One region of the Streptomyces sp. NPDC024687 genome, then DNA from elsewhere that is predicted to be linked to it. Evidence: riboswitches for the same ligand, from Rfam matches in the RefSeq annotation. Region 1 holds a riboswitch; each other region holds the start of a gene.
What was found. A riboswitch is a leader RNA that binds a small molecule or an ion and turns the genes downstream of it on or off. The one in region 1 is predicted to bind S-adenosylmethionine.
Positions count from the first base shown of each region.

Region 2: it holds a riboswitch for S-adenosylmethionine, as region 1 does, so the genes downstream of both, ACZ39I_RS04255 (aminotransferase class V-fold PLP-dependent enzyme) here and ACZ39I_RS08825 (amino acid ABC transporter permease) in region 1, are expected to answer to the same signal.
Region 3: it holds a riboswitch for S-adenosylmethionine, as region 1 does, so the genes downstream of both, thrC (threonine synthase) here and ACZ39I_RS08825 (amino acid ABC transporter permease) in region 1, are expected to answer to the same signal.

Region 1 is NZ_JBVHLJ010000002.1:523,770-533,202, forward strand. It holds gene absR1 (beta-glucuronidase AbsR1) at 1-426, shown strand, start outside; gene ACZ39I_RS08795 (hypothetical protein) at 780-1,148, shown strand; gene ACZ39I_RS08800 (NtaA/DmoA family FMN-dependent monooxygenase) at 1,156-2,532, opposite strand; gene ACZ39I_RS08805 (LLM class flavin-dependent oxidoreductase) at 2,556-3,761, opposite strand; gene ACZ39I_RS08810 (putative leader peptide) at 3,844-3,939, opposite strand; gene ACZ39I_RS08815 (transporter substrate-binding domain-containing protein) at 4,099-5,121, opposite strand; gene ACZ39I_RS08820 (amino acid ABC transporter ATP-binding protein) at 5,176-5,955, opposite strand; gene ACZ39I_RS08825 (amino acid ABC transporter permease) at 5,952-6,935, opposite strand; SAM riboswitch class IV at 7,273-7,382, opposite strand; gene ACZ39I_RS08830 (glutathione S-transferase C-terminal domain-containing protein) at 7,448-8,314, opposite strand; gene ACZ39I_RS08835 (putative leader peptide) at 8,430-8,552, opposite strand; gene ACZ39I_RS08840 (IlvD/Edd family dehydratase) at 8,665-9,433, opposite strand, start outside.
Region 2 is NZ_JBVHLJ010000001.1:955,174-964,606, reverse strand. It holds gene ACZ39I_RS04280 (NYN domain-containing protein) at 1-901, opposite strand, end outside; gene ACZ39I_RS04275 (hypothetical protein) at 937-1,176, opposite strand; gene ACZ39I_RS04270 (rhomboid family intramembrane serine protease) at 1,348-2,106, shown strand; gene ACZ39I_RS04265 (Lrp/AsnC family transcriptional regulator) at 2,148-2,429, shown strand; gene ACZ39I_RS04260 (protein kinase domain-containing protein) at 2,439-4,571, opposite strand; gene ACZ39I_RS04255 (aminotransferase class V-fold PLP-dependent enzyme) at 4,639-6,000, opposite strand; SAM riboswitch class IV at 6,120-6,236, opposite strand; gene trpD (anthranilate phosphoribosyltransferase) at 6,313-7,377, opposite strand; gene qcrB (cytochrome bc1 complex cytochrome b subunit) at 7,554-9,191, opposite strand; gene qcrA (cytochrome bc1 complex Rieske iron-sulfur subunit) at 9,188-9,433, opposite strand, start outside.
Region 3 is NZ_JBVHLJ010000006.1:448,541-457,973, reverse strand. It holds gene ACZ39I_RS25660 (ABC transporter substrate-binding protein) at 1-787, shown strand, start outside; gene ACZ39I_RS25655 (DUF3263 domain-containing protein) at 836-1,069, shown strand; gene otsB (trehalose-phosphatase) at 1,105-1,926, opposite strand; gene ACZ39I_RS25645 (alpha,alpha-trehalose-phosphate synthase (UDP-forming)) at 1,929-3,326, opposite strand; gene ACZ39I_RS25640 (glucosyl-3-phosphoglycerate synthase) at 3,387-4,331, opposite strand; SAM riboswitch class I at 4,493-4,651, shown strand; gene thrC (threonine synthase) at 4,669-5,949, shown strand; gene ACZ39I_RS25630 (MoaD/ThiS family protein) at 5,946-6,221, shown strand; gene ACZ39I_RS25625 (cold-shock protein) at 6,664-6,870, shown strand; gene groL (chaperonin GroEL) at 7,470-9,095, shown strand.

The DNA of each region.
Region 1 (9,433 bases):
GAGGCGGGGCTGGTCCTGGAACCGGAGCAGTTCCGCGCGGGCCTGAACCCGCCCGGCACCCTGTCGGCCGCCGACAAGGAGTACGTCCTGCGCTGGTACCCGCCGGCCGCGCCGACACGGGCGCCGGCGCTGGTGCCCTTCCGGTCCGCGCCGCTCGGGCTCGGCCCGGGTGAGCAGGCCGACTTCACCGTGGAACCGCCGGAGACCCGCGAGTACACCGTGGGCACCTTCGGCGACAGCGACACCGTCGTCGTGGTCTTCGAGGAACGGGACGGGGAACCCCGCTACCTCTTCGGCCGGGACGACGGAGGCACTCCGCACAACGCCACGATCAGGGCCCGTCTCGTGAAGGGCCGCCGCTACTTCGTCCGTGTGCGCCTGTACTCCGCGTGGGGTTCGGGGGAAACCGCGCTCATGTGCTGGTGACAGCACAGACAGGCCGCACGGGCGAGGCTGGACCGCTGTCCGGCGCCGGGGGAATGGCCGGCGCACGTCACCTTCGGGGGAGGGAGACGTGCGCCGGCCACACGGCGTTCAGCGGGAGTCCCCCGTGACACAGTGGGGCATGCTGATCGTCATCGGCGGTCTGCCGGCCACCGGCAAGACCACCCTCGCACGGCTCCTGGCGGCCAGGACGGACACCTCTAGCTCCGAGGCCAGTTGACGTGCCGTCACCTATGACTGACCGCCGGGGTTGACGATCGCAAGACTGACAAAGGGTGTCAGTCATACGGCCGTAGCGTCGTCCGCGAAGCCCCCGATCGGCAGGGAGACAGCACGTGATCAACGGATATGTCATCGGCGAGAGCCTTCGGTCCGGCGCGGTGTTCGAGCCTCGCGGACTGCGCTTGCGGAAGGTCAGCAGGGTCGAGATCGGCGCGGCGGCCGACGCGCAGCCGCCCGTGTGGACGCTCGTCGAGTGGGAGACCGACAGCGAGGACGTGGGTGCGCTCGCGGAAGCCTTGGCCTCGGCGCTGGAGCCGGAGCTCGGCTGGTACGCCGACTTCACCGCCGGGGACGAGCGCGTGGTCGTCTTCGCGGGGAAGGTGTTCCGCTATCGGCGCGGCGACGAGGCGGGCCGCGCCGAAGCGGTGGAGTACGGGCGGTCGGTGGGTACGCCCGGCCATCAGCTCGACTGGGAGGACTGACCACGCTTCACGACGCCGCCCGTTGCTCGTCGTGGGTGTCGTCGGGGTGGGCGAGGCCGAGGTGGTGGCGCAGGGTCGGGCCCTGGTAGTCGGTGCGGAAGACGCCCTGTTCCTGCAGGAGCGGGACGACCTTGTCGGCGAAGTCGTCCAGGCCGGTCGGGGTGATGTGCGGGACCAGGATGAAGCCGTCGCTCGCGTCGGCCTGCACATACTCGTTGATGGTGCGGGCGATGGTCTGCGGTGAGCCGATGAAGTTCTGCCGGTTGCCGGTGTTGATGACCAGGTCGCGGATGGACCACTTGTTCGCGGCGGCCAGTTCGCGCCATTCGCGGGCGGTGGCCAGCGGGTCCCGGTACATGCGCACCTGGGCCCGGCCCTTGGAGATGTGCTCGCCGCTGACGTCGGGGTCGATGTCGGGCAGCGGTCCATCGGGGTCGTAGGCGGACAGGTCCCGGTTCCACACGAACTCCAGGTGCCGGAGCGCGGTGGCCCCGCTGACCTGCTGGCGCCGCACGGTCCGTGCGAGTTCCTCGGCCTCGGCGTCGGTGTCGGCGAGCGCGAAGGAGGCGGCGGGCAGGATCAGCAGCTGGTCGTGGCGGCGGCCGTACCTGGCCAGGCGGTTCTTGACGTCGGTGTAGAAGGCCTGGCCCTCGGTGAGGGTGGCGTACCGGCTGAAGATCGCATCGGCGGACGAGGCGGCGAACTCGCGGCCCTCCTCGGAGTCGCCGGCCTGGAAGACGACCGGGCGGCCCTGCGGGGAGCGCGGGACGTTGAACTGCCCGTGGATGTCGAAGTGCTGCCCGGTGTGCTCGAAGGAGCCGGCCTTCGCCTCACGCAGGAACACGCCCGCCTCCTGGTCGGCGAGGATCTCGTCGCCGTGCCAGGAATCGAACAGCTCCTGGGTGGTGGCCAGGAACTCCTTGGCGCGCGAGTAGCGCTCTTCCTGCGGCAGGAAGCCGCCGCGGCGGAAGTTCTCGCCGGTGAAGGCGTCCCAGGAGGTGACCACGTTCCACGCCGAGCGGCCCCCGGAGAGGTGGTCGAGGCTGGCGAACTGGCGGGCCACCTCGTAGGGCTCGTTGAAGGTGGAGTTGATGGTGCCGGTCAGGCCGAGGTGGTCGGTGACGGCGGCCAGCGCGGCGAGGATCGTGAACGTGTCGGGGCGGCCGACCACGTCCAAGTCGTAGATTTTCCCGCCCTGTTCGCGCAGGCGCAGCCCCTCGGCCAGGAACAGGAAGTCGAACTTGGCGCGTTCGGCGGTCTTCGCGAAGTGGGCGAATGAACTGAACTCGATGTGGCTGCCGGCCTTCGGGTCGCTCCACACCGTGGTGTTGTTGACGCCCGGGAAATGCGCGGCCAGATGTATCTGCTTCAGGGGCTTGGTCATCGGTCCTGGGGTTCCTTCCGAGGTCAGGCGGTCGCTGCGGCGTAGCGGTTGGCGGGGCGGGCCAGGCCCAGCAGGCCGCGCAGGGTGTCGGCCTCATAGGCGGTGCGGAAGGCGCCCCGGCGCTGGAGCTCGGGAACCAGGCCACCGGTGATGGCCGGCAGGTCGTGACCCAGGACGCCCGGCCGCAGCCTGAAACCGCTCAGCCCCTGCTCAGCGAACTCCTGCAACAGGTCGGCGAGTTGGGCTGGGGTGCCGGTGAAGATACGGGCATCGCTCTGATACGGCTCTCCCGCGAGCCCGTCGAGACGCTCCCGGCGGGCGGCGGCCTCGGCCGGCTCGTCGTCGAGGAAGACCACCAAGTCGCCGAAGACATGCAGGAGTTCACCCGCCCGCCCGGCCCTCTCCTGCTCGGCGCGGATCTCGGCGACGATCGCGCGGGCCTGGCCGCTGTCGTGCGGAGTGACGTGGCCGACGTCGGCCTGGCGGGCGATGAGCCGGTAGGGGACGGTCTGGTGGCCCAGGGCGGTGACCAGGGGCTGGCCCTGCGGCGGGCGCGGTGTGATGGAGGGGCCCTTGACGCTGAAATGCTTCCCCTGGAAGTCGATGTAGTGCAGCTTGTCCCGGTCGATGAAACGGCCGGTGGCCGCATCACGGATCTCGGCGTCGTCCTCCCAGCTGTCCCACAACCGCCGCACCACTTCCACGTAGTCGGCGGCCTCGTCGAAGAGATCGGTGACCAGTTCCTGGGCCCCGGGACTGTCGTAGGCCTCGATCGAAGGAATGGTGCGGCGCCCGAAGTGCGCGGCCTCGTTCGGGCGGGCACTGATCTGGACGCGCACGCCCGCCCGGCCGCTGCTGACGTAATCCAGGGTCGCGATCGCCTTGGAAAGGTGGAACGGCTCGGTATGGGTGACCACCGCGGTCGGCACCAGACCTATGTGCCGGGTCAGCGGGGCGACGCGGGAGGCGATGAGCACGGCGTCGAGGCGGCCACGGACCTGGTCGGTGCGCTCGTCCGGGTCGAGGAAGTGGGAGGACTGCGGGCCCAGTCCGTCCTCGATGGTGACGAAGTCGAGCAGGCCACGCTCCGCCTCGTCGACCAGGTCGGCCCAGTATCCGGCGGTGAGCAGCTCTTGGGGCCGGGCCACCGGCTCACGCCAGGAAGCGGGGTGCCAGCCGGTGCCGTCCAGAGCGACGGCCAGATGCAGCAAGGGGGAAGAAGGGGACACGGGCGGGTGCCTTCCTGGAGATCCGTACGAGAAAACCGGCCCACGGGCGGGCGGGACACGGCGGCTGGGGCAGCTGAACGGGTCAGGAACAACAGAGCGCGGCGGACACGCGCAGGAGATCGACATGAGGCCGGGAGTGGAGGTGGACGGAGCGAAGTGTGCTGGTCACTCCCGTCACCTCCTCCTTCTGGGCGGCGCGGCGGCGCCCGGCAGATCTCGTCGTGAGTCACAACACCCCGGCCTCACGGGATGTTCCCAACCGTGGGCCGGGCCGTGCTGCGTCCCCGTGCGAGGGAGCCGGACGCAGAGATGCCCTGCACGGCTTCCTGGCGGTGGGTCAGGAGTTGTCCAGCGGCAGCCCGGGCGGGTTGACCTCCGACTTGGAGACGGCGTCGTGGGAGAGGTTCCACGCGGCGAGCCACTTGGCGTACTGACCGTTGTCGATCAGGTAGTTGATCGCGTCGGCGAGGGGCTTGGCGAGGCCGCTACCCTTCTTGGCGGTCGCGGCGATCAGGCCCTGGAGCGTCTCACCGGCACCGGAGTACTGGCCCGCGATGCGGGTCGCGTTGGGTGTGCTCGCGGTCTGGGTGACGTGGTAGGAGGAGTTGGGGCTGGGACCCAGGTAGGCGTCGATCTTGCCGCTGGCGAGGGCCAGGTAGATGCTGGGGCTGTCCTGGAAGTACTTGATGGTGAGCTTCTTGCCCTCCTTCTTCAGCTTGGCCTGCCACTCCAGCAGGATCCGCTCCTGGTTGGTGCCGGCTCCGACCGAGACCGTCTTGCCCGCGAGGGCCTCGTAGTCACCGTCGAAGGTCCACTTCGAGGTCTTGAGCGTCTCGAAGGCGAGATCGTCCTTGCGGTAGGAGGCGAACTCGTACTTCTGCTTGCGCTCCTCGGTGTCGGTGATGTTGGAGAAGCCGACGTTCACCTTGCCGCTGTCGATGCCGACGAAGAGGTTCTCCCAGGTGAACCGCTTGACCTCGGGCTTCAGGCCGAGGACGGCGGCGACCAGGCGGGCAAGGTCGCTCTCGGAGCCGGTGAGGGTCTTCTGGTCGCTGCCCACGAAGCCCAGCGGCGGGGAACCGGAGGGCAGGGTGCCGGAACCGATGACCAGCTTGCCGCTCTTCTTCACGGCGGCGGGCAGTTCGGCGCTGATGGACTTCACCTCGGCGACCTTGAGAGTGGTCTCCTTGGCGGCGCCGTTGGACAGGCGGCCCACGGTGACCGTGCCCGCGCTGTCGGTCGTCCTGGTGGCGGCGTCGCTGTCACCGCCGCAGGCGGCGAGCCCGCCCGCAAGGGTGGCGACGGTGGTCGCCGCGGTGATGCCGCGTATCAGGCTGCGTCGGGAGGGGTGAACGGGCATGGCTGTCCTTAGGAGTTGAGAGAGTTGAGAGAAACAGGCGGTGGGAAAAGGGGTTCAGAGGACCTTGCTCAGGAAGTCCCGGGTCCGTTCGTTGCGCGGCCGGTCGAGGACCTCGGAGGGCGGGCCCTGCTCGACGATGCGTCCGCCGTCGATGAAGACGACCCGGTCGGCGACCTCGCGGGCGAAGCCGATCTCGTGGGTGACGATGACGAGCGTGGTGCCGCTGGTCGCCAGGTCCTTGATGACGGCCAGGACCTCACCGACGAGTTCGGGATCGAGGGCGGAGGTCGGCTCGTCGAAGAGGATGACTCCCGGTCGCAGGGCGAGGGCGCGGGCGATGGCCACGCGCTGCTGCTGGCCTCCCGACAACTGCCGGGGGTATGCGCCGATTTTGTCACCGAGTCCGACCCTGCCGAGGAGTTCGCGGGCCAGTTCCTGCGCCTGCGCCCTGCCGAGCTTGCCGGTCGCCACCGGCGCGGCGGCCACGTTGTCGAGGACGGTCAGGTGCGGGAAGAGGTTGAAGTTCTGGAAGACGAACCCGATGCGGCTGCGCTGGGCCAGGATGGCGCGCTCGCTGAGCTCCTTCAGCCGGTCACCCTGCCGGCGGACGCCGATCAACTCGTCGTTGACGCTGACATAGCCGATCTCCGGCTTCTCCAGGTGGTTGATGACCCGCAGCAGGGTGGACTTCCCGGAGCCGGACGCGCCGAGGATCACGGTGACCTCGCCGGGCCGCACGGTCAGGTCGACGCCGTCCAGGACCCGGTGGGTGCCGTACCACTTGTGCACGCCGTGCACTTCGAGCGCGACGGGGGTGATGTCGGTGACGGTCATATCGCGGTCTCCCTGCGGACACGCGCCGTGAGGTCGGTGAGACCGGCGCGCAGTTTCTGGAGCGGGGTCGGCGGCAGGGAGCGGGTGGCGCCGCGGGCGTAGTACCGCTCGACATAGAACTGCACGACGGAGACGGCACTGGTCAGGATCAGGTACCAGACGGTGGCGACCAGCAGCAGCGGCACGATGTCTCCGGGGTAGGTGGAGCCCATGGACTGCACGCTGCCGAACAGGTCGAGCAGGGAGACGTAGAAGACCAGCGAGGTGCTCTTGATGAGGCCGATGAGCTGGTTGACGTAGTTCGGGGTGATCGAGCGCAGCGCCTGCGGGAAGACGATCATGCGGAACTGGTAGCCCTTCGGCAGACCGAGGGCCGAGGCCGCTTCGTGCTGGCCCTGGTCGACGGAGAGGATGCCGCCGCGGACCACCTCCGCGGCGTAGGCGGCCTCGTTGAGGCTGAGGCCGATCACCGCGATGACCATGTCGGTGGCGAGCCGGGACTCGTCGAAGGAGAAGAAGGCAGGACCGAAGGGGACGCCCACGCTCAGGGTCTTGTACAGGGCGCTGAAGTTGTAGAGGAACAGCAGCAGGACGATCAGCGGAATGGAGCGCAGAGCCCACACGTAGGTCCAGCTCACCGCCCGCAGCACCGGGCTCTTCGAGAGCCGGGCCAGGGCGAGCAGAATGCCGCCGAGCAGGCCCAGCACCGCACTGTAGGCGGCGACTTCCAGAGTGATGACCAGCCCGTCGAGGACGGTCGGCCGCAGGAACCAGTAGGCGAACCGGTCCCACTGGTAGAACGGGTTGGTCACCAGGCCGTGGACGAACTGGGCCGTCAGGACCAGGACGACGGCGGTGGCGATCCAGCGGCCCGGTCGCCGCAGCGGCAGAACTCGCTGCGCCGCGAGCGGCTTTGACGGGGTGTCGGGCTGCGGCGGTGCCTCGGTGACGGACACGGCAGCGCCTGGGGGTTCACTCATGAGGGGCTCCGGCGGAGTCGGGTTTCCCCTGGGGCACGGCGAACACGGCGTACTACGGCGGCAGTACGGGATGCTCGGGCACCGGGGGCTGGGCGGACGACGGCACACCGCGAACGCGGTGTTCGTCAGGAACGCGGGGGCTGCGGAGGCGGAACGTCAGCCCCGACAGCGGGCGCGGCCCGGTGCGGTACACAGTGCGCTGCTCACGCGGAGGAGATCGACGCTCCGGTCGGCCACGAGCACGTCCGTGTACGGCTGTACGCAGCCCGGGGAGCGGCGCGTGGCCGTCCTGGAGACTGCGTACATGTCCGTCACCGTGCTCTTCCGGCCCCTGGGGCCCTCGCGCTTACCGAAACGCCGTCCGGTCCGGTCGTCACCTGGGGCACCCCACCGCCGAGCGAGGGTTGCCGGTCAGCAAGCCAGGGCATGTCGCTGACACTCATGACCGTTCTGGGCCGTAGTTAAGACAAATGCCCGAACGAATGTCAATCGTGGTCCAACAGTTGGAACGGTCAGGACGTGCGGGCGCTGTGCGAGGCCCAGTCCAGAATCTGTACGGCGGCCCCTGCGGCCTCCAGGCCCCGGCAGTGGGCGTGGTGCCGGCGGGCGATGCCGTCGAGGTCGAGGTGGGTGCCGAAGGCCGGGTGGGCGGTCAGCCGGCGGGCGTAGGCCCACAGGGTGGGGTGGTCGGCGATGCGCTGGACCGCGGCGGCGTCGAGGTGGTCGCGGTGCACGGTGTCGAGTTGCACGAGCGTGACCCACAACTCGACGTCGGCCGCCGTGATGTGATCCCGGATCAGGTAGCTGCGGCCTTCCAGCCAGCGCTCCAACGAGCCCAAGGTGTCCAGCAGTTGCTCCAGCGCGGCGGTGCGGTCCGCGGCGGCGCCGCCCGCCGACCCGGCCTGCTGCGCGGCCTGCTCGACGGCCCTGCCCATCCGCTCCACGGCGTCGGTCTCCGACTCCGCTCCGCACGGGTACAGCGCCGGCCGGCCGCCGCCGAAGTGCCGGGCGAGGTCGCGGGTGATGTCGGCGGCGTGGGTGCTGACGATCCGCCCCGACCAGTCGTCGCTGAGCACCGGCGCGACGGCCGCGCCGGTGTACCGGTGCGCGCTGGCCTCGTACAGCGGGCGCAGCGCGGAGTGCCCCCCGTCCGGACAGTCGGGGACCGGGTCCAGGAAGGTCACGGGACAGACGTCGTCGAGGCCGAGCAGGCTGTGCACGACGGCGATGCGCAGGCCGTCGGCGCAGGCGGCGGCCAGGTGGAGCCGGTAGCGGCGCGGCACGGCGTAGTGCCCACTGCGCGCGTCCCGTCCGATCCTGCCCCGGAACGCGGGGGCCGGGTGGCCGGCGGGGACATGGGCGAGCGGTGTGACGGACATAGGTCTCCCCAGGGTGTCGGTGCGCAGACGTACGCGCGGCGGAAGCGTCGTCGGGCCGGAAGTGGGGGTCGGTACAGGGAGGGGCGGCGGGGCGGCGGGGCGGCTGCGGCCGGGCTCAGCCCAGGGCCCTGATCGCGCTGCAGACACGCAGCAGGTCGATGTGCCGGCGGGAGGTCAGGAGAGGCGAAGGCCGAGGTGTACGGCTCACTCGGCCGATGGCCGGTTCAAGGCGCCCCATGTTTCCCTACCTGTTCACTAGGATTCCCATGTGGAGTGTCGATCGGGCCGGGGCGCACGTCAAGAGGGCGTCCACGAGGTGGGCGAACGCGGGACCGCCGGAGCGCTCCTGGTCAGTGCGACTCGCGGCTGACCTCCGAGCCGCTGGAGCCGACGAGGAAGTCGAGGTCGGCGCCCTGGTCGGCCTGTTGGACGTGGTCGACGTACAGCCGCTCCCAGCCGCGCCTCGGGTTCGCGAAGCCCGCCACGGTGGCCGCGTTCGGGGTGCGGGCGGCGAGTTCGCCGGCGGGCACCTCCAGGTCGATGCGGCGGGCGGCGACGTCGAGGCTGATGACGTCGCCGGTCCGTACGAGAGCGAGCGGGCCGCCCGCCGCCGCCTCCGGGGCGACATGCAGCACGACGGTGCCGTACGCGGTGCCGCTCATCCGGCCGTCGCAGACGCGGACCATGTCCCGCACGCCCTGCTCCAGCAGCTTCGTGGGCAGCGGCATGTTGGCCACCTCGGGCATGCCCGGATAGCCCTTGGGTCCGCAGCCGCGCAGGACCAGGACGGAGTCGGCGTCGACGTCCAGGTCCGGGTCGTCGACGCGGGCGTGGAAGTCCTCGATGCTGTCGAAGACGACCGCCCGGCCCCGGTGGCGCAGCAGATGCGCCGAGGCCGCCGCGGGTTTGATCAGCGCCCCGTCGGGTGCGAGGCTGCCGCGCAGGACGGCGATGCCGCCCTCCTCGACGAGCGGCCGGGCCCGGGTCCTGATCACCTCGGGGTCCCAGATCGGGGCGTCGGTGAGGTGGTCCACCAGCGGCCTTCCGGTCACCGTCAGCGCGTCGGGGTCCAGCAGGTCGGCGACCTCGCGCAGCACGGCGAGCAGTCCGCCGGCCCGG
Region 2 (9,433 bases), on a different contig from region 1:
TCATGCGGCCCGGTTCCACCGCATCGACGGTCTCGGCGGGCCGGACGGAGACCGGCGGCAGGGCCAGTTCCCGGCGCAGTCCCTGGGCCGCGTCCAGAACGGTGTCCAGAAGCAGACGCACGCGCATGTCCTCGACACTGCGCCCCTCCCGTGCCGCTCTGCGCGTGGCCTCCAGAGCGGCCTCCGCCTCCCCCAGGCGTGCCTTCAGCCGCCGGGACTCGCTCTCGGCGGCGGACACCTGGGCCTGGCTCTCGGCGCGTACGGCGTCCATCTCGGCCTGCAGCTTGCGCAGGGCCGCCTCGCCGCGCTTGACGTCACTGAGTGCCGCGCGCAGCTTGCGGTGAAGCGATTCGGCTTCCTTCTTGGCGGACTCCAGCTCGGTGCGCAGCCGCTCGGTGTCGGCGCGCGTCTGGTCGCGGGCGGCTGTGAGCTGCTCGCGCAGCCGCTCCAGCTCGGCGCGGCTCTCCTCGTCGGCCCGCTCGGCGTCCGCCCGCTGGGCCTCCTCGCCGGCCGCGGTGACCAGCTTGACCCAGCCGGTGGGGCGCAGCACATAGGCCGCGGCCGCCACATCGAGCGGGTCCGCGGCCGGGGGCGGGGAACCGGAGTCGAGGGCGCCGGCCAGCTCCGGCTGGACCTCTCTGAACTTCTCCCCGATGCGCTGGCGGAACAGCGGATCGGTCTCCAGCGCGGCCGCCATCGCGTTGCCCGCGAACTTGGCCCGCCGGTTCGGCGCGAAGCGCGCGTACTGCCTGAGCTGGGCGGGCAGTTCACCGACGGTCAGCCCGCCGAACCCCTCCGAGACGATGTGCACGACCCGGCGCCGCACACCGTCGGGCAGCGGACGGTCGAGGACCTCGGCGGCGGCGCCGTCGCCCGGCTCCCCGCCTTGTGTCTCCACCATCCGTCACACCCCATCACTGTGCGGGGCCGGCCCTGTCAGGAGCCGGCGCCCGGCCTGTCCACGAGTTCCACCTGGTCCACGGCGTTGCACCAGCGGCACCGCACCGACTCGATGGTCTCACTGACCACCTCGCGCTCCTCGACCTTCGGCTCTCCCGCCAGGTCGAGGTGGACGTACTCGACGACCTTCGACGAGCGGGTCACGTCGAAGCGCGTGAGGTTGCCGCAGAGGGTGCAGCGCCACCGCGTCGAGGCGGTCGGGAGGGGAACCGTCATCGTGGCTGTGCTCTTTCCTACTAGCCATTGTCCGTGACACACCGGCGGCCCGGTGCATGTGGCTCGTAACCCTAAGGCCTGGCGGGTACTCGCCGCTCGGGCGTCCACAGGACCTGTCCGGCGGCGAGGCGCTCTGTGCGGTTGCGTCCCGTTACGCCATGCTCTGTGTTCATGATCCGCAACTGGAGGGTGACGGTCGGTGCAGCGAACGGGCGGCTGTGGGGGCCGGCTCCGGTCACCTACGGCCTGATCGCCCTGTGCTGTCTGGTCTTCGTGATCGGCCCCGCCTCGGGCCTCGATCCGGCCTACGGCTCCGGGGACGCGGCCCTGGCCGCCCAGCGGGCCTACTTCCACCGCTGGGGCGTGGTCCCCGCCGAGCTCTTCGAGGGCTCGCCCGCTGCCGCCCTCACCCCGGCCACCGCGCTGTTCGTGCACGGCAGCTGGGTGCACCTGCTGGGCAACATGCTCTTCCTCTACGTCTTCGGGGTGATGACCGAGGAACGGATGGGCCGGGTGCAGTTCCTCCTCTTCTACGTGGGCAGCGGCTACCTCGCCCTGCTGGGCTACGCGGCTGCCAACGCCGACTCCGAGCAGTCCCTGGTCGGTGCCTCCGGGGCGATCTCGGCGGTTCTCGGCGCGCTGCTCTTCCTGTTCCCCGGGGCCCGGGTGACCAGTCTCCTGCCGTTCCTCTTCTTCCTGCCGCTGCGCTTCCCCGCCTGGGTCGTCCTCCCCTTCTGGGCGGCGCTGCAGTGGCTCGCCGCGGGCCGGGCCTCCGACGGCCCCGGGGTGGCCTACCTGGCCCACCTGGTGGGCTTCGGCCTGGGCCTGGTCTTCGCCTGGGCGCGTTTCGGCCGTACCACTGCTGTGCCTTCCCGGGGGACGACGCCCGGACCCCCGGCAGAAAAACCGGGCCGACTGGACCGCGAGTAGGGTAAGAGCCCTGCCACCGCCTCCGAGGGAGAGAACCAGCCGTGATCACCGCGATCGTCCTCATCAAGACCAGCGTGGACCGGATCCCCGAGATCGCGGAGCGGATCGCCGCGCTGGAGTCCGTGAGCGAGGTCTTCTCGGTCACGGGCACGTACGACCTGATCGCCATGGTCCGGGTCAAGCGGCACGAGGACCTCGCCGAGGTCATCCCCGGCAGCATCAGCAAGATCCCGGGCGTCGAGGCGACGGACACCCACGTGGCCTTCCGCACCTACTCCCAGCACGACCTGGAGGCCGCGTTCGCGATCGGCCTCGACAGCTAGGGCCTGCCCCTAGGAGCCGAGCGCGAGCACCGTGATGCCGTCGGCGGTCGCGGCGTACACGCGGCCGTCCCGGACGACCGGACTCTGGGTTCCGACGGAGGCGCCGCCCTCGACGCGCCGGTGCCAGGTCTGCTTTCCCTTGCGGTTGATGCCGTAGAGGGTCGATCCGTGGCGTACGTAGACGGTGTCGCCCTGGACGGTGGGGTCGCCGTACTGGCGTCCGTCGTCGGTGAACCGGAAGGACCACGCCGTCGATCCGTCGGCGGGATCCAGGGCGACCAGTTCGTAGTCGGACGCGGTGACGCCCACGTCGCCGAAGGGCACACAGGCGAAGTAGCGGCTGCCGTACACCTTGTCGTTGGTGCAGTCCCACAGCGGTTTGCCGGTGCGGCTCAGGCCGTGCAGCATGTCCTCGCCGCCCGATCCGACCATCAGCGTGTCGCCGACCAGCACGGGACGGCCGGTGTCGAGGCCGGCCTTCGTCGCCCAGAGCCGCTTGCCGCTGGTCGCGTCCAGGGCCTGGACCTGGTCCCCGAAGGTGCCGACGTACACCACGCCGTCCGCCACCAGGGGCTCACCGGTGGGTGCCGGTCCGGTCGGCGTGGACCAGCGCACACTGCCGTCGGGGGCGTAGGCCCGCACCCCGCCCGCGTCCGAGCCGTCGCCGTAGGACACCAGGACCAGTCGGCCGGCGGCGACCGGGAACTGACCGTTTCCGGCGAACCGCCTGGCCCAGCGGACCGTGCCGCCCCGGCCGAGCGCGCACAGCTTGGAGGAACCCTCCTGGCCGTCCTCCAGCAGGCAGTACACGCCGTCGGCGGTGGCGAGCGGGGACATGGCCTCCGCGCCGAGCGAGGTCCGCCATACGGTCCGCCCGTCCAGGTCCAGCGCGTGCAGCGCGCGGTCCGTGCCGCCGACGTACACCCGCGTGCCGTCGGGCGAGACGGCCGCACAGGGGCCGCGCCGCCCGCCGAGGCCCTGGACCTTGTACTGCCAGCCCGTCGCCGGCGCGCCCGGGGCCCCTGCCTGTACGGAGCCGTCCGGCGCGTCCCGCAGCCACAGCCACCCGCCCAGTCCGCCGGCCGCCACGACCCCGGCGCCGCCCGCCACGACCCGCAACAGCCGGCGCCGCGACGGCGGGACAGGGGCCGGTGTCACATCGGTGACCGCGGGGATGTCCGTGGCGGTCGGCGGGGCCACGTACTCGACGCGGCTCTCCCGCTCCCCCGAGTCGTGCCCGGGAACCCAGCGCGCCCCGCTCCGCACGGTCTCGGGCTCCTTCACGGCACCGGGTCCGTACCACCCCGGCCGCAGGCTCTCGCGCAGCGAGGCCGTGGTGTGCCCCGCGGCCGCGACCAGCTCCGCGGGGGTCGGCCGGGCCCCGGGGTCGTCCCGCAGACACGCCTCCACCAGTGGCAGCTGCTCCTCCGGTACGGCGGACAGGTCCACGTCACCGGTCAGGATCCGCAGCAGAACGACCGAATCCTGCCCCTCGCCGAAGGGTTCCTTGCCGCCGGACGCGTAGGCGAGGACCGCGCCCAGGGAGAAGACGTCACTGGCCGGCACGACCTGGGCGCCGTTGCGGATCTGCTCGGGCGAGAGATAGCCGACCGACCCGACGACCACTCCGGTCCGGGTCAGGGCCGTGCCTTCCAGGGCCCGGACGATCCCGAAGTCGATGACCCGGGGGCCGTCCGGCGCGAGCAGGATGTTGGAGGGCTTGAGGTCCCGGTGCACCAGGCCCTTGGCGTGGATCGCGGCGAGCGCCTCGGCGAGCGCGGCCGCCAGCAGCCGTACCGCGTCCGCGGGCAGCGGTCCCCGGTCGAGCACGGCGTCCCGCAGGTTGGGTCCCGCCACGAACTCGGTCGCCATCCAGGGACGGGCCGCCTCGGTGTCTGCGTCCACGACCCGCGCGGTGTAGGTGCCCGCCCCGCCGACGGTCTGCGCGGCCCGTACCTCGTGCCGGAACCGGGCACGGAAGGTGCGGTCCTCGGCGTGTTCGGCCCGTACGACCTTCACGGCCAGCCGCAGCCCGCCCCGCGCCTCGGCGAGATACACCTCGCCCATGCCGCCGGACCCGAGTCTGCCCAGGACCGCGTAGGGCCCGATGGCCGGCGGGTCCGTCTCGCGCAGCTCCTGCACCCCGTGCTCCCCCTGCTTTCCGTACGGTTGCTGAGGGGAGCGTATACGCGCGGTGGACTCCGGTCCGTCAGACGGCGGGGACGCAGCGGCCGTCCTCGGTGCGGTACGTCCACTTCGCACCGTCCTCGACCAGTTCCTTCACGGCCTGCACGAACCGCTCGACGTGCTCGTCCGGGGTGCCGGCACCGAAGCTCACCCGGATCGCGTTGAGGGACTTCTCGCCGGGCGCGGCCTCGGGGGCGCCGCACTCGCCCTGGGACTGCGGGTCGCTGCCGAGGAGGGTGCGCACGAGGGGGTGGGCGCAGAAGAGGCCGTCGCGGACGCCGATGCCGTACTCGGCGGAGAGGGCGGCGGCGAAGTGGGAGCTGTTCCAGCCCTCGACGACGAAGGAGATCACGCCGACGCGGGGGGCGTCGTCGCCGAAGAGGGACAGGACGCGGACCTCGGGGACCTCGGCGAGGCCGGCCTTCACCTTCTCGATCAGGTGCTGCTCGCGGGCGACCAGGGTGTCGAAGCCGGCCTCGGTCAGCGCCTTGCAGGCCGACGCGATGGAGTAGGCGCCGATGACGTTCGGGGAGCCGGCCTCGTGGCGGGCGGCGCTGTCGTGCCACTCCACGTCCACTCCGCCGTCCTCGCGCCGGGTGACCTTGCGGCTGGCGCCGCCGCCGGCGAGGTAGGGGTCGGCGGCCCGGAGCCAGTCGGCGCGGCCGGCCAGGACGCCGGAGCCGAAGGGGGCGTAGAGCTTGTGGCCGGAGAAGGCGACCCAGTCGACGTCGAGGTCACGGACGCTCACCGGGTGGTGCGGGGCGAGCTGGGCCGCGTCGAGCACGATCCGGGCGCCGTGGGCGTGCGCGGCCGCCGCGAGTTCCCGTACGGGCCACAGCTCACCGGTGACGTTGGAGGCGCCGGTGACGCACACCAGGGCCGGACCCCGGGGGTCCCGGTCGGCGAGGGCCTTCTCCAGGGTCTGGACGGCCTGGCGCGGGGTGCGCGGGGCGTCCAGGTAGCTGACCCGGGCGTCCTTCCAGGGCAGCAGGCTCGCGTGGTGCTCGGTCTCGAAGACGAAGACCTGGCAGTGGGCGGGGAGCGCCGCGGCGAGGAGGTTGAGCGAGTCGGTGGTCGAGCGGGTGAAGATGAGCTGGTCGTCGTCGCGGCAGTCGAGGAACTCGGTGACGGTCCTGCGGGCGTTCTCGAACAGGTCGGTCGACAGCTGGGAGAGGTAGCCGGCCCCGCGGTGCACGCTGCCGTAGTAGGGCGCGTACGCCGCCACGTCGTCCCAGACCCGCTGGAGGGCCGGTGCGCTGGCCGCGTAGTCGAGGGCGGCGTAGGTGACTTCGCCACCGGTGACCAGCGGGACGGTGACATCCCGCCCCAGAACGGGCAGGGGGGCACAAATGGTCTGGACGGCGGCAGCGGTGGAGACAGACATGGGGGACTCCCGTGAAAGGTGAAAGGTGAGAGGACGTGCGGAGGCGGGGCTCTGCGCCCTATCGCATTCGGTTGCTCACGGAAGACTCCTCGAACGACCAGGATCCCTGGCTCGTGAGGGATCCGCGCTTGCCGTAGACCTCGCTGCCTACGGCCTGGTCTTCACCCGGGGCACCCCGCCACGGACGGAGGGTTGCCGGACAGTCGGCCGGGGCCTCATGACTGTCACTCATGACCTGGTCGAAGAACGTACGTGAAATGATCGTCGTCCCGCAACCCGTGTCCGGATCGCGGGACGACACCCTGGTGAGCGCTATGCGTTGCTCGCGGCCACCCAGCGCTCCAGCGTCCGCTTCGCCGACCCCGAGTCGATCGCCTCGGCGGCCTTGTCCATCCCGGCCCTCAGCTGCTCGGCCAACGTCCCCGAACCCGGGTCCAGGGCCACCAGCGCGGCCGCCGAGTTCAGGAGTACGGCGTCCCGGACCGGGCCCTTCTCGCCGTCCAGCAGGCGGCGGGCGACCTCCGCGTTGTACGCCGGGTCACCGCCCCGCAGGGCCTCCACCGGCACCAGGTCGAGGCCGGCGTCCCGGGGGTCGAAGCTCTCCTCGGTGACCTTGCCGTCGCGGACGACCCAGACGCGGGAGGTCGACGTGGTCGTCAGCTCGTCGAGGCCGTCGTCACCGCGGAAGACGAGGGAGGAGTGGCCGCGCTCGGCGAAGACGCCCGCGACGACCGGCGCCATGCGGGGATCCGCGACCCCGACCGCCTGGGACCGCACGCGGGCGGGGTTGGTCAGCGGGCCGAGGATGTTGAACACCGTGCGGATGCCCAACTGGCCGCGCGCAGCGCCCGCGTGACGCAGCGCCGGGTGGAACTTGATCGCGAAGCAGAACGTGATCCCGGCCTCTCCGGCCACCTCGGCGACCCGCTGCGGGGTCAGCTCCAGGTTGACGCCGAGCTTCTCCAGGACGTCCGAGGCGCCGGACGCGGAAGAGGCGGCCCGGTTGCCGTGCTTGACGACCGTGGCGCCGGTTCCGGCCACGACGATCGCCGACATGGTGGAGATGTTGACGGTCTTGGCGCCGTCGCCGCCGGTGCCGACGATGTCCACCGTCCGCCCGGGGACCTCGATCACGTTGGCGTGCGCGTACATCGTCCGGACGAGCCCGTTGATCTCCTCGACCGTCTCGCCCTTGGCCCGGAGGGCGACCACGAAGCCGGCGATCTGCGCGTCGGTCGCCTCGCCCTGCATGATCCGGTCCATCGCCCACGCCGTCGCGTCGGCGCTCTGGTCGCGGCCGTACAGCAGGGCGTTCAGTACCTCGGGCCAGGAACGGCCCGCCGCGGTGTCGCCTCCAGCGGGGGTCACAGCGCTCATGGGGCCGCTCCAGATGTCGTAGAAAAGTGTGCCCACACCCTATCCAGCGCGGGGCAGCGCAAAGGGCCCCGTCCGGCCTTCGGACGAACCCCTTCCCCTCGGCCCCTCGTGGCACGGCGAAGGGCCCGTCCGGGGTGTCGGACGGGCCCTTCTACCGCGCGTGGCGAGCGCAGCGATCAGTGGTGGCCGTGGCCGCTCGTGATCTCCTTGTACTCCTCGACGGTCGGCTTGGCGATCTGGGACTCGTCGCCGTAGTACGCCTCGCTCAGCTTGGCGCGCAGCTTCTCGGAGCCCTTGATCTTGCGCTCGACGCCGTTCTCGTCGACCGTGGGGCCGATCTCGGCCGGCTTGTACTGCTCGTGCGCCGTGAGCGTGTGCAGCTGCTCCTGGCTGAGCGGCTCGTGCACCTCGATGAACTCACCGTGCGGCAGGCGCTTGATGATGCCGGACTCGCGCCCGTGCAGCACCTTGTCCTTGTCGCGGCGCTGCAGGCCGAGGCAGATCCGCTTGGTGATGATGAACGCCACGACCGGGGCGACGAAGAACGCGACCCGCACGAACCAGGTGATCGAGTTGATCGACAGGTGGAAGTGCGTGGCGAACAGGTCGTTGCCACCACCGATCAGCAGCACCATGTACCAGGTGATCCACGCGACACCGAACGCGGTACGCGTCGGCGCGTTGCGCGGGCGGTCCAGGATGTGGTGCTCGCGCTTGTCGCCGGTGACCCAGGACTCGATGAACGGGTAGACCGCGATGGCGACCAGGACCAGCGGGAAGATGATCAGCGGGATGAACACGCCCAGGACGAGCGTGTGACCCCAGAAGTTGATCTCCCAGCCCGGCATGACACGGATCAGGCCCTCGGAGAAGCCCATGTACCAGTCCGGCTGGGCGCCCGTGGACACCTGGTCGGGACGGTAGGGACCCATCGCCCAGATCGGGTTGATCGAGGCGATCGCCGCGATGGCCGCGATGGCACCGAAGACCAGGAAGAAGAAGCCTCCGGCCTTGGCCATGTAGACCGGCAGCAGCGGCATGCCGACGACGTTGTTGTTGGTCTTTCCGGGGCCCGCGAACTGCGTGTGCTTGTGGTAGAAGACCAGGATCAGGTGGCCGACGACCAGGCCGAGCATGATGCCCGGCAGCAGCAGCACGTGGATCGAGTAGAAGCGGGCCACGAAGTCGCCGCCCGGGAACTCGCCGCCGAACAGGAAGAACGACAGGTACGTGCCGACGATCGGCACGGACAGGATCGCGCCCTCCATGAAGCGGACACCGGTGCCGGAGAGCAGGTCGTCCGGGAGCGAGTAACCGGTGAAGCCGGTGAACATGCCCAGGACGAACAGCAGGAAGCCGAACAGCCAGTTGACCTCACGCGGCTTGCGGAACGCGCCCGTGAAGAACACGCGCATCATGTGCACGAACATGCCGGCGAGGAAGATCAGCGCCGCCCAGTGGTGGATCTGCCGGATCAGCAGACCACCGCGCACATCGAAGGAGATGTGCATGGTCGAGTTGAACGCCTCGGACATCAGCTGGCCCTGCAGCGGGACGTAGCTGCCGTGGTACTCCACCTCGTTCATCGACGGGTGGAAGAACAGCGTCAGATACACACCCGTGAGGATGATGATGATGAAGCTGTAGAGGCAGACCTCGCCCAGCATGAACGACCAGTGGTCGGGGAAGATCTTGCGCATGTTGGCCTTGGCCAGGGAGTAGATCCCCAGCCGGCCGTCGGCCCAGTCGGCGACGCGCTCGCCGGCCGGTGCCTTCCCGCGTGCGCGGGCCTCGGAGGACTCTGTAGTACTCATCCGCGCTCCCAGAAAGCAGGACCGACGGGCTCCTCGAAGTCGCCGAGCGCTTCGAGGTAACCCTGGTCGTTCACGCCGATGCGCAGCTGCGGCAGGGCGTGACCGGCGGGGCCGAAGATCACCCGGGCACCGTCGGAGAGGTCGAAGGTGGACTGGTGGCAGGGGCAGAGCACGTGGTGCGTCTGCTGCTCGTACAGGGAGATCGGGCAACCGACGTGGGTGCAGATCTTCGAGTACGCGAC
Region 3 (9,433 bases), on a different contig from region 1:
CCTCTTCGCCGACGCCGGGCTCACCCCGCCGAAGACGTGGAAGCAGCTGGCCGCCGACGCCGAGGCGCTCAAGGCGGACGGGGTGAAGTACCCGTACGCGCTGCCGCTCGGCCCCGAGGAGGCGCAGGCCGAGACCATGCAGTGGCTGCTGAGCGGGGGCGGCGGGTACGTCGACGACGTCGGCACGTACGGGATCGACTCCGACGAGAACATCGCGACGCTGACCTGGCTCAAGGACGACCTCGTCGGCAAGGGACTGACCGGTCCGGTCGCACCCGAGAACCTGAACCGGGCCGCCGCGTTCTCGGCGTTCGCCGCCGGGGACGTCGGGATGCTCAACGGGCACCCCTCGCTGATGAAGATCGCCGCCGAGAAGGGGGTGAAGTTCGGGATGGTGCCCATGCCCGGCACCGACCGGCCGACCAAGAACTCCATGGGCGTCGCCGACTGGATGATGGCCTTCAAGCAGAACGGGCACGCCGAGCAGGTGGGCGACTTCCTCGACTTCGTCTACAGCGAGAAGAACGTGCTCGCCTTCTCACGGGAGTACGACCTGCTGCCGGTGACCAACTCCGCCTCCGAGGTCATGAGCAGGGCCTCCCGGGACGCCGACCTCAAGCCCTTCCTCGACGCGCTGCCCTCCGCGGAGCTGCCTCCGGTGGGGAAGACGTCGTGGGCCTCGGTCAGCGCGGCCGTGAAACGGCGGATCGGCTCCGCGGTGAGCTCCGACGGGGACCCCACGGAGGTGCTGCGCGCGTTGCAGCTGACCGCGCGGAACGCCGAGTAGGCGCCCTGTAGGCGCTGTCTGTCAGTGGCGGGCGTTACGGTCGGGGGCATGGAGCATGCGGAACTCGACCGCCGGGAGCGGGACATCCTCGCGCTGGAGCGACGCTCCTTCGCGGGGCCCGGTGCCAAGGAGCGGGCGATACGCGAGGAACTCGGCCTGGCGCCGGTCCGCTACTACCAGCTGCTCAACGCCCTGCTGGACGACGAACGCGCGCTCGTCTTCGACCCGGTGACGGTGAACCGGCTGCGGAGGGTGCGGGAGGCCCGGCGGGCGGAGCGCTGAGGGCCGGCTGAACGTCGGCTGCGGGCCGGCGGCGGTCAGGCGAGCCGTTCCGCCAGGTCCCGCAGCAGGCCCACCACACCGGCCGGGCCGTCCACCACCAGGTCCGCCCGCTTGCGCAGTTCCGCCACCTCGTCGCTGCCGCTGCACACCAGGAGGCCGGGGGTGCCGGTGCCGCGGAGTTGGTCGACCGCGGCGAAGGCGGGCAGGTCGCCCAGGTCGTCGCCGGCGTAGAGGACGGAGCCGGCGGACAGGTCGCGGACGTGGGTCAGCAGGGCCACGCCCTTGTCCATGCCCGGGGGACGCAGTTCCAGGACCAGTCGGCCCGGCTCGACGATCAGGCCGTGATGGGCGGCCAGGTCGCCGAGAGGGGCGCGGAGGGCGTCGAACGCGGCCTGCGGGTCCGGGGCGCGGCGGGTGTGCACAGCCACCGCCCGGCCGCCCTTCTCCTCGACCCAGGCGCCGGTCCCGTCGAGGAGCTCCGGCAGCTCGGCACGGACCGCGGCCACGCCGGGATGCGGCTCGGGCGCCGTGACCTCGCCCGTCGCCGCGTCCCAGCGTTCCGCGCCGTAGTGACCCAGGACGGTCAGGTGCTCCAGGCCGGGTACGCCCGCGAAGCCGCCGTAGCGGACCGCGATCTCGGCCGGGCGGCCGGTGATCACCGCGACGGAGGCCACCTTCGGTGCCAGGGCGGCGAGGACGGCCACCGCCTCGGGGTGCGCCCGCGCCTGCTCCGGATCCGCCACGATCGGCGCCAGCGTCCCGTCGAAGTCGAGCCCGATCACCGCCCGCCGCGGCTCCGCGAGAAGCGCCCGCAGACCGTCCCGCCCGGCAGGCGTGGTGGGTGTAGGAAGGTTCATGCTCACCCGTTCAGTACCTTCAGGGCGTTCAGCTGGTCCAGGAACCACTGAGCCGGTGGGAGTGCCGTCGCTGCCGCGGTGAGCCTCTTCGCGCGGTCCACCCGTTCGTGGGCCGGCATCGTCAGGGCCTCGTGCAGGGCCGCCGCCGTCTGCTCGACGTCGTACGGGTTCACCACGATCGCGTCGTCACCCAACTCCTCGTACGCCCCGGCCTCCCGCGACAGCACCAGCGCGCACCCCTGGTCGGACACCACCGGCACCTCCTTCGCGACCAGGTTCATGCCGTCCCGGATGGGGTTGACCAGCGCCACGTCGGCCAGCCGGTACGCGGCGAGGGAGCGCGCGAAGTCGTCCTTCAGATTCAGCAGGACCGGCGTCCAGCCCGGTGTGCCGAACGTGTCGTTGATCTCCTCCGCAACCCGCTGCACCTCGGCCGTGTAGTCCCGGTACACCGCCAGGTCCTGCCGCGAGGGATACGCGAACGCCACGTGCACGACCCGCTCGCGCCACTCCGGCCGCGACTCCAGCAACCGCCGGTAGGCCCGCAGCCCGCGCACGATGTTCTTGGACAGCTCGGTCCGGTCCACCCGCACGATCGTCTTCCGGCCCGCGCCGATCTCCTCGCGCAGTCCGACGATGCGTTCCTCGACATCGGCCTCGTGGGAACGCGCGCGCAGGAAGTCCGCGTCCGCGCCCAGCCCGTGCACCCCGATCCGGGTCTCGCCGAGCCCGTCCGCGAGCTCCGTACAGCAGGCCGTGAACGCGTCCGCCCAACGCTGGGTGAGGAAGCCGAGCCGGTCGGCGCCCAGCATGCCGCGCAGGAGCCGGCCCGCGATGTCGTCGGGCAGCATCCGGAAGTAGTCCACCGGCGCCCACGGCGTGTGCGAGAAGTGGGCGATGCGCAGGTCGGGACGGAGTTCACGGAGCATCCCCGGCACCAGGCACAGGTGGTAGTCCTGGACCAGGACCGCCGCCCCCTCGGCCGCCTCCTGAGCCAGCGCCTCGGCGAACGCGCGGTTGTACGTCTCGTACGACGCCCACTGCCGCCGGAACTCCGCGTCGAAGGACGGCTCCAGCGGGGTCTGGTACAGCAGGTGGTGGACGAACCACAACACCGAGTTGGCGATGCCGTTGTACGCGTCGGCGTGCACGTCGGCCGGGATGTCGAGCATGCGGACCCCCGCCTCGCCGACCCCGCGCCGGACCGCCTCGCGGTCGCCGTCGCCGAGCGCCGAGCACACCCACAGGGAGCCCGCGTCGGAGCCGATCGCCGACAGGCCCGAGACCAGCCCGCCGCCACCGCGTTTGGCATGCAGCGAGCCGTCCTCGCGCACTTCGTACGAGACCGGGCCGCGGTTGGACGCGACCAGCACCTGAGCAGCACTGTTGGTTGACGCCATACGCCTCAACCTAGCCCGGCCCCCAAACGCTCAAACGTGCGGTTGCGCACTTCCGCGCACTTACGCGACCTTCCGCTCCGCGTACTCCGCGATCTCCACCATCGGCGGCCGCTCCTCGGTGTCCACGGAGTACGTCCGCGGCTCGAAGCCGTCCCGGCCCCGCTCGAACTGGGTAATGGCGGGCCGGATCATATGGCCGCGGGCCAGCCTCAGCTGGGCGGTGCGGTAGATCGCCGCGGACATCCGGCCCAGGGCCTGACCGTCCTGGTGGCGGTGCTTGCGCACCCCGACGTCGACCTGGGCGAGGGCGTCGAGACCGACCAGGTGCAGGGCGTCGACCAGCATGCCCAGCTCGATGCCGTAACCCACGGGGAACGGCAGCTGCTCCAGCAACGAGCGCCGGGCCGCGTACTCGCCGCCCAGCGGCTGCACGAAACCGGCCAGCTGCGGCCAGTGCATGTTCAGCAGCGGGCGCGCCATGAGCTCGGTGACCCGGCCGCCCTGCCCGGCGGCGCCGCCCAGGGGACGGTCGTACATGCCCTTGACCAGGTCGACCCCGGGATCGGTGAGCAGCGGGCCGACGATGCCGGAGACGAAGTCCGAGGAGAACTCCTTCAGGTCGGCGTCGATGAAGCAGACGATGTCCCCGCTGGTGACCAGCAGGGAGCGCCACAGGACCTCGCCCTTGCCGGGCACGGCGGGTATGCGCGGGAGGATGTCGTCGCGGTGGACGACCCGCGCGCCTGCCGCGGCCGCGACCTCGGACGTACGGTCGGTCGATCCCGAGTCGACGACGACGATCTCGTCGACGAGCGGGACCTGTTGCATGAGGTCATGACGGATCACGGCGACGATGTCACCGACCGTCTCCTCCTCGTTGAGCGCGGGCAGGACGACACTGACGGTCTGCCCCGAGCTCCGCTTCGCGGCCATGATCCGGTGGAGCGGGCGATCAGTCGCGGACCAGGACCTGGTGGCCAGCCAGCGCTCGACTTCGTTCAGCACAGTGCGCGGCTCCTTAGCGTGCCCGCCGCTGGAAGCGGCTGATGGGTAGGTCATCTCGCGGTTCGGACGTCTCTCTCAACTGTCCTGGTCGTCGGTTACAGTCTTGAACAACGCGGATGACCATCGCATGTCCTGGGTGGCCGCCGTTAACAACTTCATACCGCTCATCCAGAGGGGCAGAGGGATACGGCCCGATGAAGCCCCGGCAACCCTCCAGTCGGTTCTCGTAGCGATCGCTGGCGATCGTCTCCGCGAGGCTCCCGACTCGGGAAGGTGCCAAATCCGTCTCACGGCGAAGTGCGTCGTGAGGAAGATGAGGAGAAAGGGCCTCGCCTCCATGGCTGCGCAGACTGTTGCAAGCACCACGAACTCCGTCGATCTGGGTCCCGCCGCGGCACTGAGCTGCCGCGAATGCGGCCACCGCGTCCCGCTCGGCCCGGTCTTCGCCTGCGAGGAGTGTTTCGGCCCGCTCGAGATCGCGTACGACTTCTCGGCCTACGAAACCGAGGAGCTCCGCAAGCGCATCGAGGCGGGACCTTCGAACATCTGGCGCTACGCCCCGCTGCTGCCCGTCCCCGCGGACGTGGCCGACAAGCCCAACATCAACCCCGGCTGGACCCAGCTCGTCAAGGCCGACAACCTCGCCCGCGAGCTTGGCGTGACCGGCGGCCTGTACATCAAGGACGACTCCGGCAACCCGACGCACTCCTTCAAGGACCGCGTCGTCGCGCAGGCCATCGAGGCCGCCCGCGCCTTCGGCTTCACCACCCTCTCCTGCTCCTCCACCGGCAACCTGGCCGGCGCCGTCGGCGCCGCCGCGGCCCGGGCCGGCTTCCGCTCCTGCGTGTTCATCCCGCACGACCTGGAGCAGGGCAAGGTCGTCATGGCCGCGATCTACGGCGGCGAGCTCGTCGGCATCGAGGGCAACTACGACGACGTGAACCGCTTCTGCTCCGAGCTGATCGGCGACCCGGCCGGTGAGGGCTGGGGCTTCGTCAACGTCAACCTGCGGCCGTACTACGCGGAGGGCTCCAAGACCCTGGCGTACGAGATCTGCGAGCAGCTGGGCTGGAAGCTCCCCGACCAGCTGGTCGTGCCGATCGCCTCCGGCTCGCAGCTCACGAAGATCGACAAGGGTCTGCAGGAGCTGATCAAGCTGGGGCTCGTCGAGGACAGGCCGTACAAGATCTTCGGCGCGCAGGCGGAGGGGTGCTCGCCGGTGTCGGTGGCGTACAAGGCCGGGCACGACGTGGTCCGCCCCCAGAAGCCGGACACCATCGCCAAGTCGCTGGCCATCGGCAACCCCGCGGACGGTCCGTACGTGCTGGACATCGCGCGTCGTACCGGCGGTGCGGTGGAGGACGTGAACGACGAGCAGATCGTCGACGCGATCAAGCTGCTGGCGCGGACCGAGGGGATCTTCGCGGAGACCGCGGGTGGCGTGACGGTGGGTGTGACCCGCAAGCTGATCGAGAACGGCGTCCTCGACCCGACGAAGACCACGGTGGTGCTGAACACCGGCGACGGTCTCAAGACCCTGGACGCGGTGGCCGGTACCGGGCTCACCGCCACGATCCGTCCGAATCTGGACTCTTTCCGAGAGGCTGGCCTCGCATGAGCGTCAACGTCCGCATCCCCACCATCCTGCGCACCTACACCGGCGGCAAGGCCGAGGTGCAGGCCGAGGGTGGGACCCTCGCCGAGGTCATCTCCGATCTGGAGAAGAACCACACCGGTATCGCGGCGCGTGTTCTCGACGACCAGGGCAAGCTGCGGCGGTTCGTGAATGTGTACGTGAACGACGACGATGTGCGGTTCGAGCAGGGGCTGGAGACGGTGACGCCCGACGGGGCCGGAGTCTCCATCATCCCGGCGGTCGCCGGCGGGTGACCGTATGACTGGTCATTACCTTCGGTAACAGAAATTACCGAGTGTTCATCCGATTGCCCTCTCCGCGAAGAAGCGGAGGGGGCAATTCTCTATGGTTGAGCACGGTACAGTTGGGGAACCTGCTGCTTCCTTCATGCCGCACGCATATGAGTTCCGACTTCGGATGCGACGAGAAGTAGCCAAAGTGTGTGGGTTCTTTGCGTCTTATGCTCCTTTTGTGGGGCCCGACTTGCCCCGAATTCGGGCGAATTCTCACTACATTCCGGACCCCTTCCGTCCGGAATTCTCGTCCGATTGACCTGTTGCAGACGGCAGTTGGACAGATACATTCAGCCGCGGTCGACGCGTTCCGGCGCACGCCCCCAACCATGTGGGGGGTGAGGTCTGACCCGGATCCATGAAGTGTGGATCCGTGCAAGGGCCAGTAATAGGGGAGTTAGGCATGGCTCAGGGCACCGTCAAGTGGTTCAACGCGGAGAAGGGGTACGGCTTCATCGCGGTCGACGGTGGTGCGGATGTATTCGTCCACTACAGCGCGATTCAGATGGACGGCTACCGCACCCTTGAAGAGGGCCAGCGGGTCGAGTTCGAGATCTCGCAAGGTCAGAAGGGGCCGCAGGCGGACATGGTTCGTCTCGCGACTGGCTGAAGCACGCGCCGGGTAACAACAGCGTCGTTCTTCGTTCTTCTTCGGAGGGCTCGTACCCCATGGGGAGTCATGGGTACGGGCCCTTCGGCATGCGTGTGCCTCCGGAGGGCGAGCAGTGTTCGTCTGCGGGTCCGGTGGGGGCGGGCGTTGTGCGCAGTTCCCCGTGCCCCTGAATGCCTGCGGCGGCCTGTTTCGGTCCGGTGGGGGCTTGGGTGGCGCGTGCGGTGTGTTGGGGGTCGGTGCCGGGACGCCGGCCGCTGCGGGCGGACACCCCCCACCCCGTCCCCTGCGCGCCGTACGCGGGTTGCGGCCCGTGTCGTCACAGGTCACGCCCGGGGCCTGCCGCCCCCGGACCACCCGCCCGGGCGGCCCACTCACCCCCGCCCCGGGGGCCCGATACGCGAGAGGCGCTTGCACTCGACCATGCCGAGTGCTAATCATTGGCGTTAGCACTCTGAAGGTGAGAGTGACAAAGATGGACCGGGTCGGTGAGGCCCGCAGGCCTTGTGGGGCAAGGATCCACAGGCCGGCGAGCCGTCCGTCGCGGGCGCGGGCGCGGTCCGAAGGAATCACCCCCAGTCCTGGAGGGACCACTTCACATGGCCAAGATCATCGCGTTCGACGAGGAGGCGCGGCGCGGCCTCGAGCGCGGCATGAACCAGCTCGCGGACGCCGTCAAGGTGACGCTCGGCCCCAAGGGCCGCAACGTCGTCCTCGAGAAGAAGTGGGGCGCCCCCACGATCACCAACGATGGTGTTTCCATCGCCAAGGAGATCGAGCTCGAGGACCCGTACGAGAAGATCGGCGCCGAGCTGGTCAAGGAAGTCGCCAAGAAGACGGACGACGTCGCCGGTGACGGTACGACCACCGCGACCGTGCTCGCCCAGGCCCTGGTCAAGGAAGGCCTGCGCAACGTAGCCGCCGGCGCCAACCCCATGGCCCTCAAGCGCGGTATCGAGAAGGCCGTCGAGGCCGTCTCCGCCGCCCTGCTCGAGCAGGCCAAGGATGTCGAGACCAAGGAGCAGATCGCCTCCACGGCCTCCATCTCCGCCGCCGACACCCAGATCGGCGAGCTCATCGCCGAGGCGATGGACAAGGTCGGCAAGGAAGGCGTCATCACCGTCGAGGAGTCCCAGACCTTCGGTCTGGAGCTGGAGCTCACCGAGGGTATGCGCTTCGACAAGGGCTACATCTCGGCGTACTTCGCCACCGACATGGAGCGGATGGAGGCGTCGCTCGACGACCCCTACATCCTGATCGCCAACTCCAAGATCGGTTCCGTCAAGGACCTGCTCCCGCTCCTGGAGAAGGTCATGCAGTCGGGCAAGCCGCTGCTGATCATCGCCGAGGACGTCGAGGGCGAGGCCCTGTCGACCCTGGTCGTCAACAAGATCCGCGGCACCTTCAAGTCCGTCGCCGTCAAGGCCCCGGGCTTCGGTGACCGCCGCAAGGCGATGCTGAACGACATCGCCATCCTCACCGGCGGCGAGGTCATCTCCGAGGAGGTCGGCCTCAAGCTGGAGAACACCACCATCGACCTCCTGGGCCGCGCCCGCAAGGTCGTCATCACCAAGGACGAGACCACCATCGTCGACGGTGCCGGCTCCTCCGAGCAGGTTCAGGGCCGGGTCAACCAGATCCGCGCCGAGATCGAGAACAGCGACTCGGACTACGACCGCGAGAAGCTCCAGGAGCGCCTGGCGAAGCTCGCCGGTGGCGTCGCCGTCATCAAGGCCGGTGCCGCGACTGAGGTCGAGCTCAAGGAGCGCAAGCACCGCATCGAGGACGCCGTTCGCAACGCGAAGGCGGCCGTCGAGGAGGGCATCGTCGCCGGTGGTGGCGTGGCCCTCATCCAGGCCTCCTCGGTCTTCGAGAAGCTGGACCTGGAGGGTGACGAGCTGACCGGCGCCAACGCCGTGAAGCTGGCCCTGGAGGCCCCGCTCAAGCAGATCGCCGTCAACGGTGGTCTCGAGGGTGGCGTCATCGTCGAGAAGGTGCGCAACCTGCCCGTCGGCCACGGCCTGAACGCCGCGACCGGTGAGTACGTCGACATGATCGCCGAAGGCATCATCGACCCGGCGAAGGTCACGCGCTCTGCCCTGCAGAACGCCGCCTCCATCGCCGCGCTGTTCCTCACCACCGAGGCCGTCATCGCCGACAAGCCGGAGAAGGCGGGCGCTGCCCCGGCCGGCGGCGGCATGCCGGGCGGTGACATGGACTTCTGATCGACCCCTGGCCGCCAGGCCTGACGGTTGATCAACGTCCTTGCCGGGGGCGGCACTTCCTGGAAACAGGGGGTGGCCGCCCCCGGGCTTTTCTTGCGCTATGCTTGATCACGAGCCGCCCGACGTGAACTTCCGTCGGTCGACTACGCGTTGGTGGTCCAAGGAAAGACGCCCCGCTTCCTGCGGGGAGATGCAGGTGCAAGGCCTGCCCGGCGCTCCACAAGAAGCCCGCCCCACAGTCGTGGGGCGGGCTTCTTCCATGCGTGGCCCGACTCACAGCGCTATCGGAAATCCTGGGGCCGATGAGGCGGTTGACTCCTGGGTACTGTCCATGCGCA